DNA from 2 places in the Bradyrhizobium sp. USDA 4473 genome. Region 1 is predicted to be linked to the other one. Evidence: riboswitches for the same ligand, from Rfam matches in the RefSeq annotation. Region 1 holds a riboswitch; the other holds the start of a gene.
What was found. A riboswitch is a leader RNA that binds a small molecule or an ion and turns the genes downstream of it on or off. The one in region 1 is predicted to bind S-adenosylmethionine.

Region 2: linked by a shared signal. The riboswitch ahead of ACVW17_RS11230 (O-succinylhomoserine sulfhydrylase) and the one ahead of metX (homoserine O-acetyltransferase MetX) in region 1 are both predicted to bind S-adenosylmethionine.

The regions. Positions count from the first base shown of each region.
Region 1 is NZ_JBSSGE010000001.1:643,606-650,871, forward strand. It holds gene ACVW17_RS03070 (TIGR02594 family protein) at 1-436, opposite strand, end outside; partial or broken gene ACVW17_RS03075 (alpha/beta fold hydrolase) at 681-1,554, shown strand; gene metW (methionine biosynthesis protein MetW) at 1,677-2,342, opposite strand; gene metX (homoserine O-acetyltransferase MetX) at 2,339-3,544, opposite strand; SAM riboswitch at 3,631-3,710, opposite strand; gene ACVW17_RS03090 (chorismate mutase) at 3,897-4,745, shown strand; gene hisC (histidinol-phosphate transaminase) at 4,833-5,930, shown strand; gene ACVW17_RS03100 (prephenate/arogenate dehydrogenase family protein) at 5,935-6,867, shown strand.
Region 2 is NZ_JBSSGE010000001.1:2,405,549-2,412,814, forward strand. It holds gene pimD (pimeloyl-CoA dehydrogenase small subunit) at 1-1,070, shown strand, start outside; gene ACVW17_RS11225 (SDR family NAD(P)-dependent oxidoreductase) at 1,206-1,979, shown strand; gene ACVW17_RS11230 (O-succinylhomoserine sulfhydrylase) at 2,176-3,369, opposite strand; SAM riboswitch at 3,445-3,524, opposite strand; gene ACVW17_RS11235 (2'-deoxycytidine 5'-triphosphate deaminase) at 3,646-4,752, shown strand; gene ACVW17_RS11240 (hypothetical protein) at 4,979-6,028, shown strand; gene ACVW17_RS11245 (MATE family efflux transporter) at 6,260-7,266, shown strand, end outside.

The DNA.
Region 1 (7,266 bases):
GGTGACCGGTCTGCTGCAGCACCATGTTCATGAAGCGCGCGCACCACAGGCTGGAGCGGCCGGTCGGGTTGCCGCCGCCGAGATAGCGGCGCGCCGCGGCGACGATGCCGGACGAGCCGAAGCCGCCCGCCATGCTCACGCCGCCGGTGTTGGGCACGGCTTCGGCGTTGCCCGGCAACACCGCCGCATTGGCCTCGGCGAAATCATCCGGCTGCATCTGCCGTTCGCGGCGCTCGGCGCGCGACAGCCGCACTCCGTGCCGATAGTGCTGATGACCAGCGTAGCGCGCGTGATGGCCGGCATGGGCCGAATGCGCGTGACGCGAATGATGCGGACGGGCGGATGCCGGAGCGGCGAAGATCACGGCAAGAGTGAGCGAACACAGAGCCAGCGCCAAAACACGAAGCGACCGGCGATACGCAAGCAACTGAACCATACTTCTCGAGATCCTCTGCAACGCCCCCCAACTCCCCGTCGCGTTCCCCTTGCAGTTCCCCTGGAAAACGCGGCGATGGTTTTGAAAATCCGGATGTGGCGAGAGGAAGATTTGATGCGGCGCTGCGGAAACGATTTCTGGGTCATTCCGGGCAAATTCCATGACGAAAATAGTCGGAACTGCCGCATTGCAGCCGCGGAAATTAATTGCAAATCTGGGGCCGGCCAACGAGAGGAGAATTCCAATGCCCTACGCCACCACGAAAGATCATGTCCGCCTCTATTTCGAGGACGCAGGACACGGCTCCCCGATCATCTTCCTGCACGAGTTCGCAGCCGATCACACCAATTGGGAGCCGCAGATGCGCTACTTCTCGCGCGGCCACCGCTGCATCGCGTATTCCGCGCGCGGCTACACGCCGTCCGACGTGCCGGCGAGTGCCGAGGTCTACACCTACAAGCACTTCTACACCGACGCGCTTGCGGTGCTTGATCATCTCGGCATCGCAAGTGCGCACTTCATCGGCCTGTCGATGGGCTCCTATTCGTCGCTGCAAGTCGCCCTCAACGCGCCGGAGCGCGCGCTGTCGATGACGCTCGCCGCGGTCGGCTCCGGCTCGCCGCTCGAGACCCTCGATGCCTTCCGCGCGCAGTGCCGCGCCAATGCCGAGCAATATGAGGCGATCGGCTCGGCCGAGGTCGCCAAGGTGACGCGCGAGGCGCCGAGCCGGATCCCGTTCCTGGTGAAGGACCCGCGCGGCCATGCCGACTTCTACGCCGCGCTCGCCCGCCACGACGCCAAGGGCTCGGCCAATACGATGCGCAGCTTTCAGGGCGCGAGGCCCTCGATCTACACCATGACCGACGCCATCAGGCGCGCGGCGACGCCGGCGTTGATCCTGTGCGGCGACGAGGACGACAATTGCATCGCGCCGAGCCTGTTCCTGAAGCGGCATCTGCCGGCCGCCGCGGCTGTCGTTGTTCCCGAAGTCGGGCCATGTGCTCAATCTCGAGGAGCCGGCGCTGTTCAACGAGATGGTGGAGCGCTTCATCGCGCTGGTCGAGGCCGGCCGCTGGCCGGTGCGCGATCCGAGGTCGCTGGTGGCGGCGCCGGTTTGAGCCGTCATTCCGGTTCACGCGAAGCGTGAACCCGGAGTCCATTAGGCCGCAGACTCCATGGATGAATGGATTCCGGGTTCGATGCTGCGCATCGCCCCGGAATGACGAAAGTGACGCAGGCGTCATTTCCCCTGCCCGCCCCTGCTGAGCAGGAACACGCCCTGCTCGCCGAACATGTTCCACACCCACCACGGCAGGTTGAGCGGCACCGGGCGGCCGTAGAGATCGAGCGCCACCGCGCGCTCCATCTTGACGTTGATCTCTTCGCAGAGCTGCACGAAATCCTTGATGGTGCAAAAATGGATGTTTGACGTGTCGTACCAGCTTGCCGGCAGATTCTCGGTGCGCGGCATGTGGCCGCCGATCAGCAGTTGCAGCCGCATCTTCCAGAACCCGAAATTCGGGAACGAGACGATGGCGCGCTGGCCGATCCGAAGCAGGTTCTCCAGCACCGCCTTGGGCTGCCGCGTCGCCTGCAAGGTCTGCGACAGGATCACGTAGTCGAACGCATCGTCGGGGTAGTTGACGAGGTCGGTGTCGGCGTCGCCCTGCACCACTGCGAGCCCCTTGGCGACGCAGCCATTGACGCCCTCGCGCGACAGCTCGATGCCGCGACCGTCGATGCCGCGGCTTTCCAGCAGCTGCAACAGCTCGCCATCGCCGCAGCCGACGTCGAGCACCCGCGAGCCCGGCCGCACCATCTCGGCGACCAGAAGATGATCCCTGCGATAGCCGCCGGTGCGCTCCGGCGCGACGCCCGGCAAGGGCAGTGTCTGCTGCATGCTCATGACTGGCCGCCGTCCTTCAATCCGCGCGCCTTGCCTGCGGACAGCAGGAAGGCGCGGGAGATGTCGAGGAATTCGGGCACGTCGAGCAGGAAGGCGTCGTGCCCCTTGTCGGTCTCGATCTCGGCGAACGACACCCGCGCGCTCGACGCATTCAGCGCATGCACCAGCGCGCGCGACTCCGAGGTCGGGAACAGCCAGTCGCTGGTGAACGACACCACGCAGAACCGGGTCTTGATGCCGGCGAACGCCTTCGCCAGCACGCCGTTATGGTCGGCGGCGATGTCGAAATAGTCCATCGCGCGGGTCAGATAGAGATAGGAGTTGGCGTCGAAGCGCTCGACAAAGGACGAGCCCTGGTAGCGCAGATAGCTCTCGACCTGGAAATCCGCATCGAACGAGAAGGTCGGCAGCTCGCGGTCCTGCATCCGCCGCCCGAACTTGCGGTGCAGCGCGGCATCCGACAGATAGGTGATGTGCGCGGCCATCCGCGCCACCGCGAGCCCGCGATGCGGATGGGTGTCCTCGTCGACATAGCGGCCGCCGCGCCAGTCCGGATCGGCCATCACGGCCTGGCGGCCGAGCTCGTGGAACGCGATGTTCTGCGCCGAATGCCGCGTCGAGCAGGCGATCGCCAGCGTCGCGAACACGCGCTCCGGATAGGCCGCCGTCCATTGCAGCACCTGCATGCCGCCCATCGAGCCGCCGACCACGCAGAACAGCGTCGCGATGCCGAGGCGATCGATCAGCATCGCCTGCGCGCGCACCATGTCGGGGATCGTGATGATCGGGAAATCCAGCCCCCACACCTTGCCGGTCGCCGGGTTCAGCGAGGCAGGGCCGGTCGAGCCCATGCAGCCGCCGATCACGTTGGAGCAGATGATGAAGTACTTGTCGGGATCGATCGGCCTGCCGGTACCGACCATGGTTTCCCACCAGCCGGGCTTGCCGGTGACCGGATGGGTGTTGTTGACGTGCTGATCGCCGGTCAGTGCGTGGCAGACCAGGATCGCGTTGGTCCTGTCGGCATTGAGCTCGCCGTAGGTCTGATAGGCGATCTGGAACGGCGCAAGATCGACGCCGCAATCGAGCCTCAGCGGCTGGTCCATGCCGAACTTTGCCACCAATGACGACGGATGATCGGCCTCATGGGCGCGATCATCGCTCTGGGTTTGCGGGCTCGGTATCGGACGCACGTTGCTCATCTCAGCGACCCTGCCTCCCGCGCGGGAGGGCTCGAACAGAAATCAGGCCAATAAAAAACCCGGCCTGAACATAGGTTCGGCCGGGAGCTGATCTGTCCCCGGCCTGTTTAGCGAGTTGTTTAACGTGGCTGCAAGCCGGCCGGCTCAAATGACCACGGAGTGCAGCGAACCTAGTCCTCAGGCCCCCCGCCGTCAAGGCGGCCGGCGAGCGTCCCCCCATCGGGCGCCGATGGTTAACCGAATGCGCAAGGCACGCCTGCGACGTTTCTCTTTGCTTTCGGCGGCCGTCTTTCCTAATCAGGGGCCCTGTCCGAGGCGGCAACGGGCCGCCCTGACGACAAGGTTTGAGAGCATGTCCAACCCACCCCCGTCGCCGCCCTCGCTGCAGGAGCTGCGCAAGGAGATCGACGCGATCGACGCGCAGGTCCACCGCCTGCTGATGGCGCGCGGCGACATCATCGACCGCCTGATCCAGGTCAAGAAGACCCAGGAGGTCGGCTCGGCGTTCCGCCCGGCGCGCGAGGCCAGCATGATGCGCGAACTGGTGCAGCGCCATCGCGGCATCCTGCCCCTCGACACCATCGAGGGCATCTGGCGCGTCATCATCTCGACCTTCACCTATGTGCAAGCACCGTTCGCGGTGCATGCCGACGTGTCGGTGGGCGAGTCCGCGATGCGCGACTCGGCGCGGTTTCACTTCGGCTTCGTGGTGCCCTACGTCTCGCATTTCAGCGCGCAGGCCGCGGTCGAGGCGGTGGCGAAATCGAAGGGCGACCTCGCGCTGGTCTCCGCGATCGCAAGCCGCACGCCGTGGTGGAATGCGCTGGAGGCCGAGGGCGCGCCGAAGATCATCGCGCGGCTGCCGTTCCTGGAGCGCGCCGACCATCCCGCCGCGCTGCCGGTATTCCTGGTCTCCCGCGTCGCCGACGATGCGATGGTGACGGAGGTCCAGATGTGGAGCGTGCGGGTATCCGGCTGGAATGCCGATACCGCCCGCGCGCTCGCCCCGCTCGCCGAGATCGTCGCAGTGCCCGACACCGCTTTTGACGGCGCGGCGCTGCTGGTCTCGGTCGCCGGCCATGATTTCGAGAAGATCAAGCTCGCTTTGATCGAGGCCGGCGCCTCGGTGCGCTCCTCGGCCCTCGTCGGCAGCCACGCAACGCGCTATACGGTGCCCTCCAACGGGTCGCCAAAGAGCTAGCCGCCCGTATAGATTTTTGTTTTGACGCGTTTTCTTGACGCGAACCGGTATCCACTTCGCTGGAAAACGCTCTGTTCGGAGTTGATGATGTCCCGCCCCGTGCCGAACCCCGGCATCCTCGATATTGCGCCCTATACGCCCGGCAAGAGCCCGGTGCCGGAACCGGGCCGCAAGGTGTTCAAGCTGTCCGCTAACGAGACCCCGTTCGGGCCGTCGCCGAAGGCGATCGCGGCCTACAAGGCGGCGGCTGACCATCTCGAGGATTATCCGGAGGGCACCTCGCGGGTGCTGCGCGAGGCGATCGGCCGCGCCTATGGGCTCGATCCCGACCGCATCATCTGCGGCGCCGGCTCCGACGAGATCCTCAATCTGCTGGCGCACACCTATCTGGCGCCCGGCGACGAGGCGATCTCGACCACCCATGGCTTCCTGGTCTACCCGATCGCCACCATGGCGAACGGCGCCAAGAACGTAATCGCGGCCGAGAGCAACTTCACCGCCGATGTCGACGCCATCCTCAAGGTGGTGACGCCGCGCACGAAGCTGGTCTGGCTCGCCAACCCGAACAACCCGACCGGCACCTATATCCCGTTCGACGAGGTCAAGCGGCTGCGCGCCGCGCTGCCCTCGCATGTGCTGCTGGTGCTCGACGCGGCTTATGCCGACTATGTCTCGCGCAACGACTACGAGCTTGGCATCGAGCTGGTCGCGACCACCGACAACACCGTGGTGACGCACACCTTCTCGAAGATCCACGGCCTTGCCGCGCTGCGGGTCGGCTGGATGTTCGGGCCGGCGCATATCGTCGATGCCTGCAACCGGATCCGCGGCCCGTTCAATGTCACCACGCCTGCGATGCTGGCGGCGGTGGCGGCGATCGAGGATAGCGCGCATGTGCAGATGTCGCGGACCCACACCGAACAATGGCGCAACTGGCTGACCGAGGAGATCGGCAAGCTCGGACTGAAGGTGACGCCGAGCGTCGCCAATTTCGTGCTGATCCACTTCCCGACCGACCAGGGCAAGACCGCGGCCGAAGCCGACGCCTATCTCACGCGGCGCGGCCTCGTGCTGCGCGCGCTCAACAATTACAAGCTGCCGCATGCGCTGCGCATGACCATTGGCACCGAGGAAGCCAACCGCCTCGTGGTCGAGGGGCTGCGCGACTTCCTGGCTGGAAAGTGACATCGTGACCACCGCTCCGCTCTTCAACCGCATCGCGCTGATCGGCTTCGGCCTGATCGGCGGCTCGATCGCGCGCGGCGCCCGCGCGCAGGGCCTGGTCGGCGAGATCGTCACCACCGCGCGCTCGGAGAAGACGCGTGCGCGCGTCGCCGAGCTCGGGATCGTCGATCGCGTCGTCGCGACCAATATCGAGGCGGTGAAGGACGCCGATCTCGTCATCCTCTGCATCCCGGTCGGCGCCTGCGGCGCGGTAGCGGCCGAGATCGCGGCGCACCTGAAGCCGGGCGCCATCATCTCCGACGTCGGCTCGGTGAAGGGCGCCGTGGTCAAGGACATGGCGCCGCATCTACCTGACACCGTGCACTTCGTGCCGGCGCATCCGGTGGCCGGCACCGAGCATTCGGGTCCGGATTCCGGCTTCGCCGAGCTCTTCATCAACCGCTGGTGCATCCTGACGCCGCCCAACGGCACCGATCCCGCCGCGACCGACCGGCTGCGCGCGTTCTGGGCCGGGCTCGGCGCCAAGGTCGAGATCATGACGCCAGATCATCATGATCTCGTGCTCGCGATCACCAGCCATCTGCCGCATCTGATCGCCTACACCATCGTCGGCACCGCCGACGAGCTGGCGCAGGTGACGGAATCCGAGGTCATCAAATTCTCCGCCGGCGGCTTCCGCGACTTCACCCGCATCGCGGCGTCCGATCCCACGATGTGGCGCGACGTGTTCCTCGCCAACAAGGACGCCGTGCTCGAGATGCTCGGCACCTTCACCGAGGACCTGTCGAAGCTGACCCGCGCGATCCGCCGCGGCGACGGCGACGCGCTGTTCGACCACTTCACCCGCACCCGCGCCATCCGCCGCGGCATCGTCGAGACCGGCCAGGATTCCGCCGCGCCCGACTTCGGCCGCCCGCATGCGAATTTGAAGAAGTAGGATCGAGCGCGCAGCTTTCTCCTGTGTCGTCCTGGCGAAAGCCGCAACCAAACAACGCGATGTCATCACCCGCGAAAGCGGGTGATCCAGTATTCCAGAGACGGTTGTGCTTGAGCCGAGAGGCCGCGGCGTACTGGATCGCCCGGTCCCGTCTACGCCAAAGGCTTCGACGGGGCTTGCGGTCTTGGGCTCGCCGAAGCTTCAGCGGAGGCGGCGAGCCGAGCGATGACAGGTGTGGGTGGGACGCAGCTTCGCGTTCTCGCGACATGAATCGTCCGAGCTTTTGCATGTCGTTTTCGCCGCCCTGAAAGCAGAGGGCGCAGGGAAAGCCGGGTGCCGATCGCACCCATGGGTCCCGCGTAATGAAAAACGCGGGAGGTAGGACCACAGGTGTAACCG
Region 2 (7,266 bases), 1.8 Mb from region 1:
TCGATGCGCGCAAGAAGTACATGAAGGAGAAGGGCGGCTGGAGCAAAGCGCTCTGGGGCAAGCTCGCCGAGCAGGGCCTGCTCGGTCTGCCCTTTGCCGAGACCGACGGCGGCTTCGGCGCCGGCGCGGTCGAGACCATGATCGTGATGGAAGCGCTCGGCAAGGCGCTGGTGGTCGAGCCTTATCTCGCCACCGTCGTGGTCGCCGGCGGCTTCCTGCGCCATGGCGGCTCGGCCGAGCAGAAGGCCAAGTACATTCCCGGCATCATCGACGGCAGCAAGACCTTCGGCTTCGCCCAGCTCGAGAAGAACTCGCGCTACGACCTGTTCGACGTCGTGACCACGGCCAAGAAGAAGGGCGATGGTTGGGTGATCGATGGCGAGAAGTTCGTCGTGCTCAATGGCGAGAACGCGGACACCTTGATCGTGACCGCGCGCACCAAGGGCGGCCAGCGCGACAAGACCGGGATCGGCGTGTTCCTGGTCCCGGCGGATGCCAAGGGCGTCACCAAAAAGGGCTATCCGACCCAGGACGGCCTGCACGCGGCCGACATCACCTTCACCAATGTCGAGGTCGGTGCGGATGCTGCGATCGGCGATCCCGAGAACGGCCTGCCGCTGATCGAGCGCGTCGCGGACGAAGCCCGCACCGCGCTGTGCGCAGAGGCCGTCGGCGCGATGGACGAGTCGCTGAAGGAGACCGTCGAGTACATCAAGACCCGCAAGCAGTTCGGCGTGGCGATCGGCTCGTTCCAGAGCCTGCAGCACCGCGCCGCCGACATGTTCGTGGCCCTGGAGCAGGCCCGCAGCATGTCGATGTTCGCGACCATGGCGTCGGACTTCGACGATGCCAAGGAGCGTTCGTCCGCGGTGGCGGCTGCCAAGGTGCAGGTCGGCAAGTCGCTGAAGTTCGTTGGCCAGCAGTCGATCCAGCTTCACGGCGGCATCGGCATGACCATGGAAGCCAAGATCGGCCACTACTTCAAGCGGCTGACCATGATCGAGAACACGCTCGGCGACACCGACTACCATCTACGTCGCGTCAGCGAGGGCGGCGGGCTGCTGGCTTAGTCCTCAACTGTCACTCCGGGTCAGCCCGAAGGGCTGAGCCCGGAATCCATTTCATCACCAATGATGCGGCCCAATGGATTCCGGGTTCTCGCTTCGCGAGCCCCGGAATGACGGCCCATCCGGGAGGCAACAACAATGAAAAACACCCCGTTCGATCTCACCGGCCAGGTCGCGGTCGTCACCGGCTCGAGCCGCGGCATCGGCCGCGCCTCGGCGGAGCTGCTCGCAAAACTCGGCGCCAAGGTTGTGATCTCCTCGCGCAAGGCGGATGCCTGCGAGGTCGTCGCCGACGGCATCAAGAAGGCCGGCGGCGACGCGCTCGTCATTCCCTGCAACATCGCGCGGCGCGATGAGGTCGAGGCGCTGGTCTCGGGCACCATCAAGCATTACGGCAAGATCGACATCCTGGTCTGCAACGCCGCGGTGAATCCGTATTACGGCCCGCTGCTCGACATCACGGACGAGGCCTTCGACAAGATCATGGGCTCCAACGTCAAGAGCAACATCTGGCTCTCCGCGCTGGCGATCCCGCAGATGGCCGAACGCGGCAAGGGCTCGGTCGTGATCATCTCCTCGATCGGCGGCTTGCGCGGCTCGACCGTGATCGGCGCCTACGGCATCTCCAAGGCGGCGGATTTTGCGCTGTGCCGCAGCCTCGCCGGTGAATGGGGCCCGAAGGGCGTGCGCGTCAATTGCGTGGCGCCGGGCCTGGTGAAAACCGATTTCGCCCGCGCGCTGTGGGAGGATCCGGACAATCTGAAGCGCCGCACCGCGTCGACGCCGCTCCGCCGCATCGGCGAGCCCGACGAGATCGCCGGCGCCGTGGCCTATCTCGCCTCCGACGCCTCGACCTTCATGACCGGCCAGACCATCGTGGTCGACGGCGGCGTGACGACGGCGGCGACGTAAGCGGCTGTTCCTTCGGGATGGCGCTCAGCTTGCTCAGTGTCATCACCCGCGCATGCGGGTGATCCAGTATTCCAGAGACCGCGGTGCTTGAGCCGAAGGGCCGCGGCGTACTGGATCGCCCGGTCGGAGCCGGGCGATGACAAGGGGCATATGCGATAGCCTTCCTGCGCAAGCGAGAGGGGGAGCTCAGCCCGCCTCATACCTGCTCCAGCGCCCGCTCGAAATCCTCGATCAGATCGTCGGGGTGCTCGAGCCCGGCCGAGAAGCGGATAAAGCCTTCGCTGATGCCGAGCTCGGCGCGGGCCTCCGGCGCCAGGCGCTGATGCGTCGTGGTGGCGGGATGCGTGACTAGGCTCTTGGCATCGCCGAGATTGTTGGAGATTCGCGAGATCTTCAGCGCGTTGAGGCAGCGGAACGCGCCTGCCTTGCCGTCCTTGACCTCGAAGCCGACCAGCGTCGAGCCGGCGCCCATCTGCTTCTTCACCGTCGCAGCCTGCGGATGATCCGCGCGGCCGGGATAGACCAGCCGTGTGATCTTCGGATGCCTGGCCAGCGCCTCGGCGATCTTCGCTGCGTTTTCGGTCTGCGCGCGGACGCGGACGCCGAGCGTCTCCAGCCCCTTCAGCAGCACCCAGGCGTTGAACGGCGACAGCGACGGGCCGGTCTGGCGCATGAAATTATGGATGTGCTCGGCGATGAAGGCCTCCGACGACAGGATGACGCCGCCGAGGCAGCGGCCCTGGCCGTCGATATGCTTGGTCGCGGAATAGACCACCACGTCGGCGCCGAGCGACAGCGGGCTCTGCCAGATCGGCGTCGCGAACACGTTGTCGACGATCAGCCGGGCGCCGCCGCTGTGGGCAATCTTGGCGATCGCGCCGATGTCGAGCACGTCGAGCGTCGGGTTGGTCGGGCTTTCCAGGAAGAAGGTCTTGGTGTTCGGCCGCAAGGCGCGCTGCCACTGGTCGAGATCGAGGCCGTCGACCAGCGTCGTCTCGATGCCGTAACGCGGCAGCAGGTCCTGCACCACATAGAGGCAGGAGCCGAACAGGGCTTTCGAGGCCACCACGTGATCGCCGGCCTTCAGCGGTGCGAGGATCGCGGTGGTCACCGCGGCCATGCCGGTCGCGGTCGAGCGCGCGGCCTCCGCGCCCTCGAGCTCGATCATGCGGCGCTCGAACATCGCAATGGTCGGGTTGGAATAGCGCGAATAGATGAAGCCGGGGTCCTGGCCCTTGAAGCGCGCCTCGCATTGCTCGGCGGTGTCGTAAACGTAACCCTGGGTGAGAAACAGCCCTTCCGACGTCTCGCCGAATTGCGAGCGCAGCGTGCCGCCATGGACCAGGCGGGTTTCGGGACGGAAGCGGGCGGTACCTTCAGATTCAGACATGTGACCTCCGAAGTGGCCATTCCTCTGGAAAATGGCCACAAAAAAACCGGCCTGGAGCAACCTCCACAAGCCGGGATCACACTGTCCCCGGCCTGTTTAGCGACTTATTTAACGTGGCTGCAAGCCGGCCGGCTCAAATCACCACGGGATAAGTGCAGCTGATATTCCCTCGCGCCCTTTCCGTCAAGACGGTCATCGGATAACCCGTAAAAGCCCATATTTTAGGGCTTGATGGCCGCCAGAGGTTGGTTTTGGGCCATCTCGAGGGACCGTATCGTGTCGTTCACGCTGGAAGATGAATCCAACGGAATCCTGCCCGACCGCATGATCGCGGAGATGGCGGAGGCCGGTCTCATTCTGCCCGCCTACGACTTCGTCGAGAGCCAGATCCAGCCGGCGAGCCTCGATCTGCGCCTCGGCGACATCGCCTACCGGGTCCGCGCCAGCTTCCTGCCGGGGCCCGATGCCACCGTCGCCGAGCGGATCGACCAGCTCAAGCTGCACGAGATCGATCTGTCCGACGGCGCGGTGCTGGAGACCAATTGCGTCTACATCGTCCCGCTGCTGGAGAGCCTGGCGCTGCCGCCGGAGATCGTCGCCGCGGCCAACCCGAAGAGCTCGACCGGACGGCTCGACGTCTTCACCCGCGTGATCGCCGACGGTACCCGCCGCTTCGACATGATCGGCGCCGGCTATCACGGCCCGCTCTACGCCGAGATCTCGCCGAAGACGTTTCCGGTGCTGCTGCGCGAGGGCTCGCGGCTCAGCCAGGTCCGCTTCCGGATCGGCGAGGCGACCTTGACCGCCGACGAACTGGACGCGCTGCATGCCAGTGAGCGGCTGGTCGATGCCGACAATGCCGATCTCACCCATGGCGTCGCGCTGTCGGTCGATCTCTCCGGCGAGAGCTCGGGCGGCTTCGTCGGCTATCGCGCCAAGCGCCACACCGGCGTGGTCGATGTCGATCGCCGCGGCGGCTACGCGGTCGACGAGTTCTGGGAGCCGATCAAGGCGCGGCCCGACGGCAGCCTGATCCTCGATCCCGGAGAGTTCTACATCCTGGCGTCGAAAGAGGCCGTGCAGGTGCCGCCGGACTACGCCGCGGAGATGGTGCCGTTCGATCCTTTGGTCGGCGAATTCCGCGTCCACTATGCCGGCTTCTTCGATCCCGGCTTCGGCTATGCCGGCGCCGGCGGCAAGGGCGCGCGCGCCGTGCTCGAAGTGCGCTCGCGCGAGGTGCCGTTCATCCTCGAGCATGGCCAGATCGTCGGCCGCCTGGTCTATGAGCGGATGCTCGAGCGTCCCGATGCGCTCTACGGCCAGCGCATCGGCTCGAACTATCAGGCGCAGGGCCTGAAGCTCTCCAAGCATTTTCGCGTTTAATTCCGCGAGCCGGAGTTCGCGTAGCCAATAAGACCGTCGCGCCATCATTCTCCGCTGTCATTCCCCGCGAAAGCGGGGAATCCAGTACGCCGCGGCTTCTCCATCGACAATGACCGTCTCTGGGATACTGGATCGCCCGAACGAGTCGGGCGATGACACCGCGTGTGTGGTTGCGCCGTCGCTTCCGCGATGACACATTCGAGAAAACAACAAGCCGGGAGCGAACATGACCGCAGGCGAGAGCGCACAACAGGCGCAATGGCGGAAGTGGCGCAGCGTCGCCGATCTCTATCACGCCTTCTTCACCGGGCTGATCCTCACCGTGATCACGCGGCGCGGCACCGCCGACGCCGCCGAATTCGTCTTCCGCGTGTTTCGCCGCCAGCAGCAGGAGCGCTTCCTGCCCGGCTTGAAGAAACTCGGCCTCGACGGCCTGCCGCCGGCGGTCGCGGCCGCGCAGTATCACTATCTCTCCAACTGGATCGGCGGCGTGCACGTCGAATACATGTTTGAGACCGACCGCAAGGCCTGGATCCGCTATCCGCCGCCGCGCTGGATCTGGAAGGGCACAGCGATCTGCGGCGTGCCCGGCGAGGTCTCGCGCGCGATGCTGCGCGGCTGGCACGCCAACAATGGCGTGGCGCTCGGCGATCTCAGGCTCGGCTTCGTCTGCACCAAGCAGAGCGTCGACGGCCAGGACGGGCTCGAGGGCTATTACTGCGAATATGATCACCCGCTCGAGCTCGACCAGCGCCTGGTGTTCGCGCGCCATCTCGAGGCACCGCTGTTCGATGCGAAGACCGCGCCGGCGCTGCCGGTCGACAGCTGGCCGCGTCAGCGGCTGGAGAAGGCTTATCGCAACTACGCGATGGAATATGTGAAGACGGCCGCGCCTGTGATCGTGCAGGTGTTCGGGCCTGAGGATGCGAGCTATCTGCTGCATCTCACCGGCAGACTGATTGGCATGCAGTATTTCGATGAGGTCGCGCAGGCGCTCGGTGGCAGTCGTGGCCGCGCCACGGAATTTGCGGCATTCCTGCGCACGCTGTTCGAGGCGCAGGATGACGTCGCAGAGATCAGCGAGTCCGAGGGCCAGTTCGAGATCCGCCAGCAGGGCTGGAAGCTAATGGCCGATGTGGCCGACTATCACCCGGCCTGCGCCGGCGTGCTGACCGGGCTGTTCGAGGGGCTTGCCGCCGGCTGCGGACGGCACATTCCGGTGCATCTAAAGCCGAACAGCGCTGCCGGCGCGCCATTCGTCTGGTCGATCGGCTAGATCAGAGGTTCACCTGCAATCGCGCAGGCCCCCCTTGCGTCCCGCGCACGTGGAATCCGCTGCTGCCATGGTAGGGAAACACCATGGCGCGGCTCCCAGACTGCGCAGAGCGCGATCAGCAAAAGTGGGTACCGGTTTTGCGCCTGATCGCGCTCTGAATCATAAATTTAGGCGCATGACCTCTTCGCCAAACCGCCCACACTTTGGCGGGTCATGCGCCGTGGAGTGGAAATGTCCGATCTCGGCCTCGCCGAAATACCTGTCGACGAACAAGAGCGGCCGCTGCCGCCGCCGGTGAGCAAGCCGGCGCGCAATGCGCTGCTCGACGGGCCGATCCTGCGCACGCTGTTGTGGCTCGCCTGGCCGAACGTGATCGCGCTCTCGGCCGGCACCTGCGTTGTCATTGCCGAGACCTGCTATATCGGCCGGCTCGGCGTCGAGTCGCTGGCGGCGATGGCGCTGCTGTTTCCCTGCGTGATCCTGACGATGACGATGTCGGGCGGCGCGATGGGCGGCGGCGTCGCGTCCGCGATTGCGCGCGCGCTCGGCGCCGGCGAGATCGAGCGCGCCTCGACGCTGGCCATGCATGCGCTGATGATCGGGCTGACTTTTGGTCTGACGTTCATGCTCGGCATGCTGATCTTCGGCCCGCGTCTGCTCGAACTGCTCGGCGGCCGCGGCAATGTGCTGGCGCAGGCGATCGCCTATTCGCAGATCTTCTTCGGCGGCGCGATCCTGCCCTGGCTGATGAACACGATGGCCGGCATCCTGCGCGGCACCGGCAACATGAAGCTGCCGTCGACCATGATCCTGTCCTCGGCGGTGTGGCAGATCATTTTGGGCGGCACGCTCGGGCTCGGCCTCGGCCCGGTGCCGCAATTCGGCATGCGCGGCGTCGCCGCGGGTTCGCTGATCGCCTATTCGATCAGCATCAGCGTGATGGGCTGGTATCTGTTCTCGGGCCGGGCCCGCGTGAAGCCGAAGTTCAGGGGGCTGCGCGTGCAGTGGGCGATGTTCATCGACATCCTCCGGGTCGGCGCCGTCTCCTGCTTCTCGCCGCTGCAATCGGTCCTGACGATCTCGATCTTCACCCACATGCTGGCGCAGTTCGGCACCGCGGTGCTCGCCGGCTACGGCATCGGCGCCCGGCTTGAATTCATGCTGACCTCGGTTGCCTTTGCGGTCGGCATCGCCTCGGTGCCGATGATCGGCATGGCGGTCGGCGCCGAGCGCGTCGC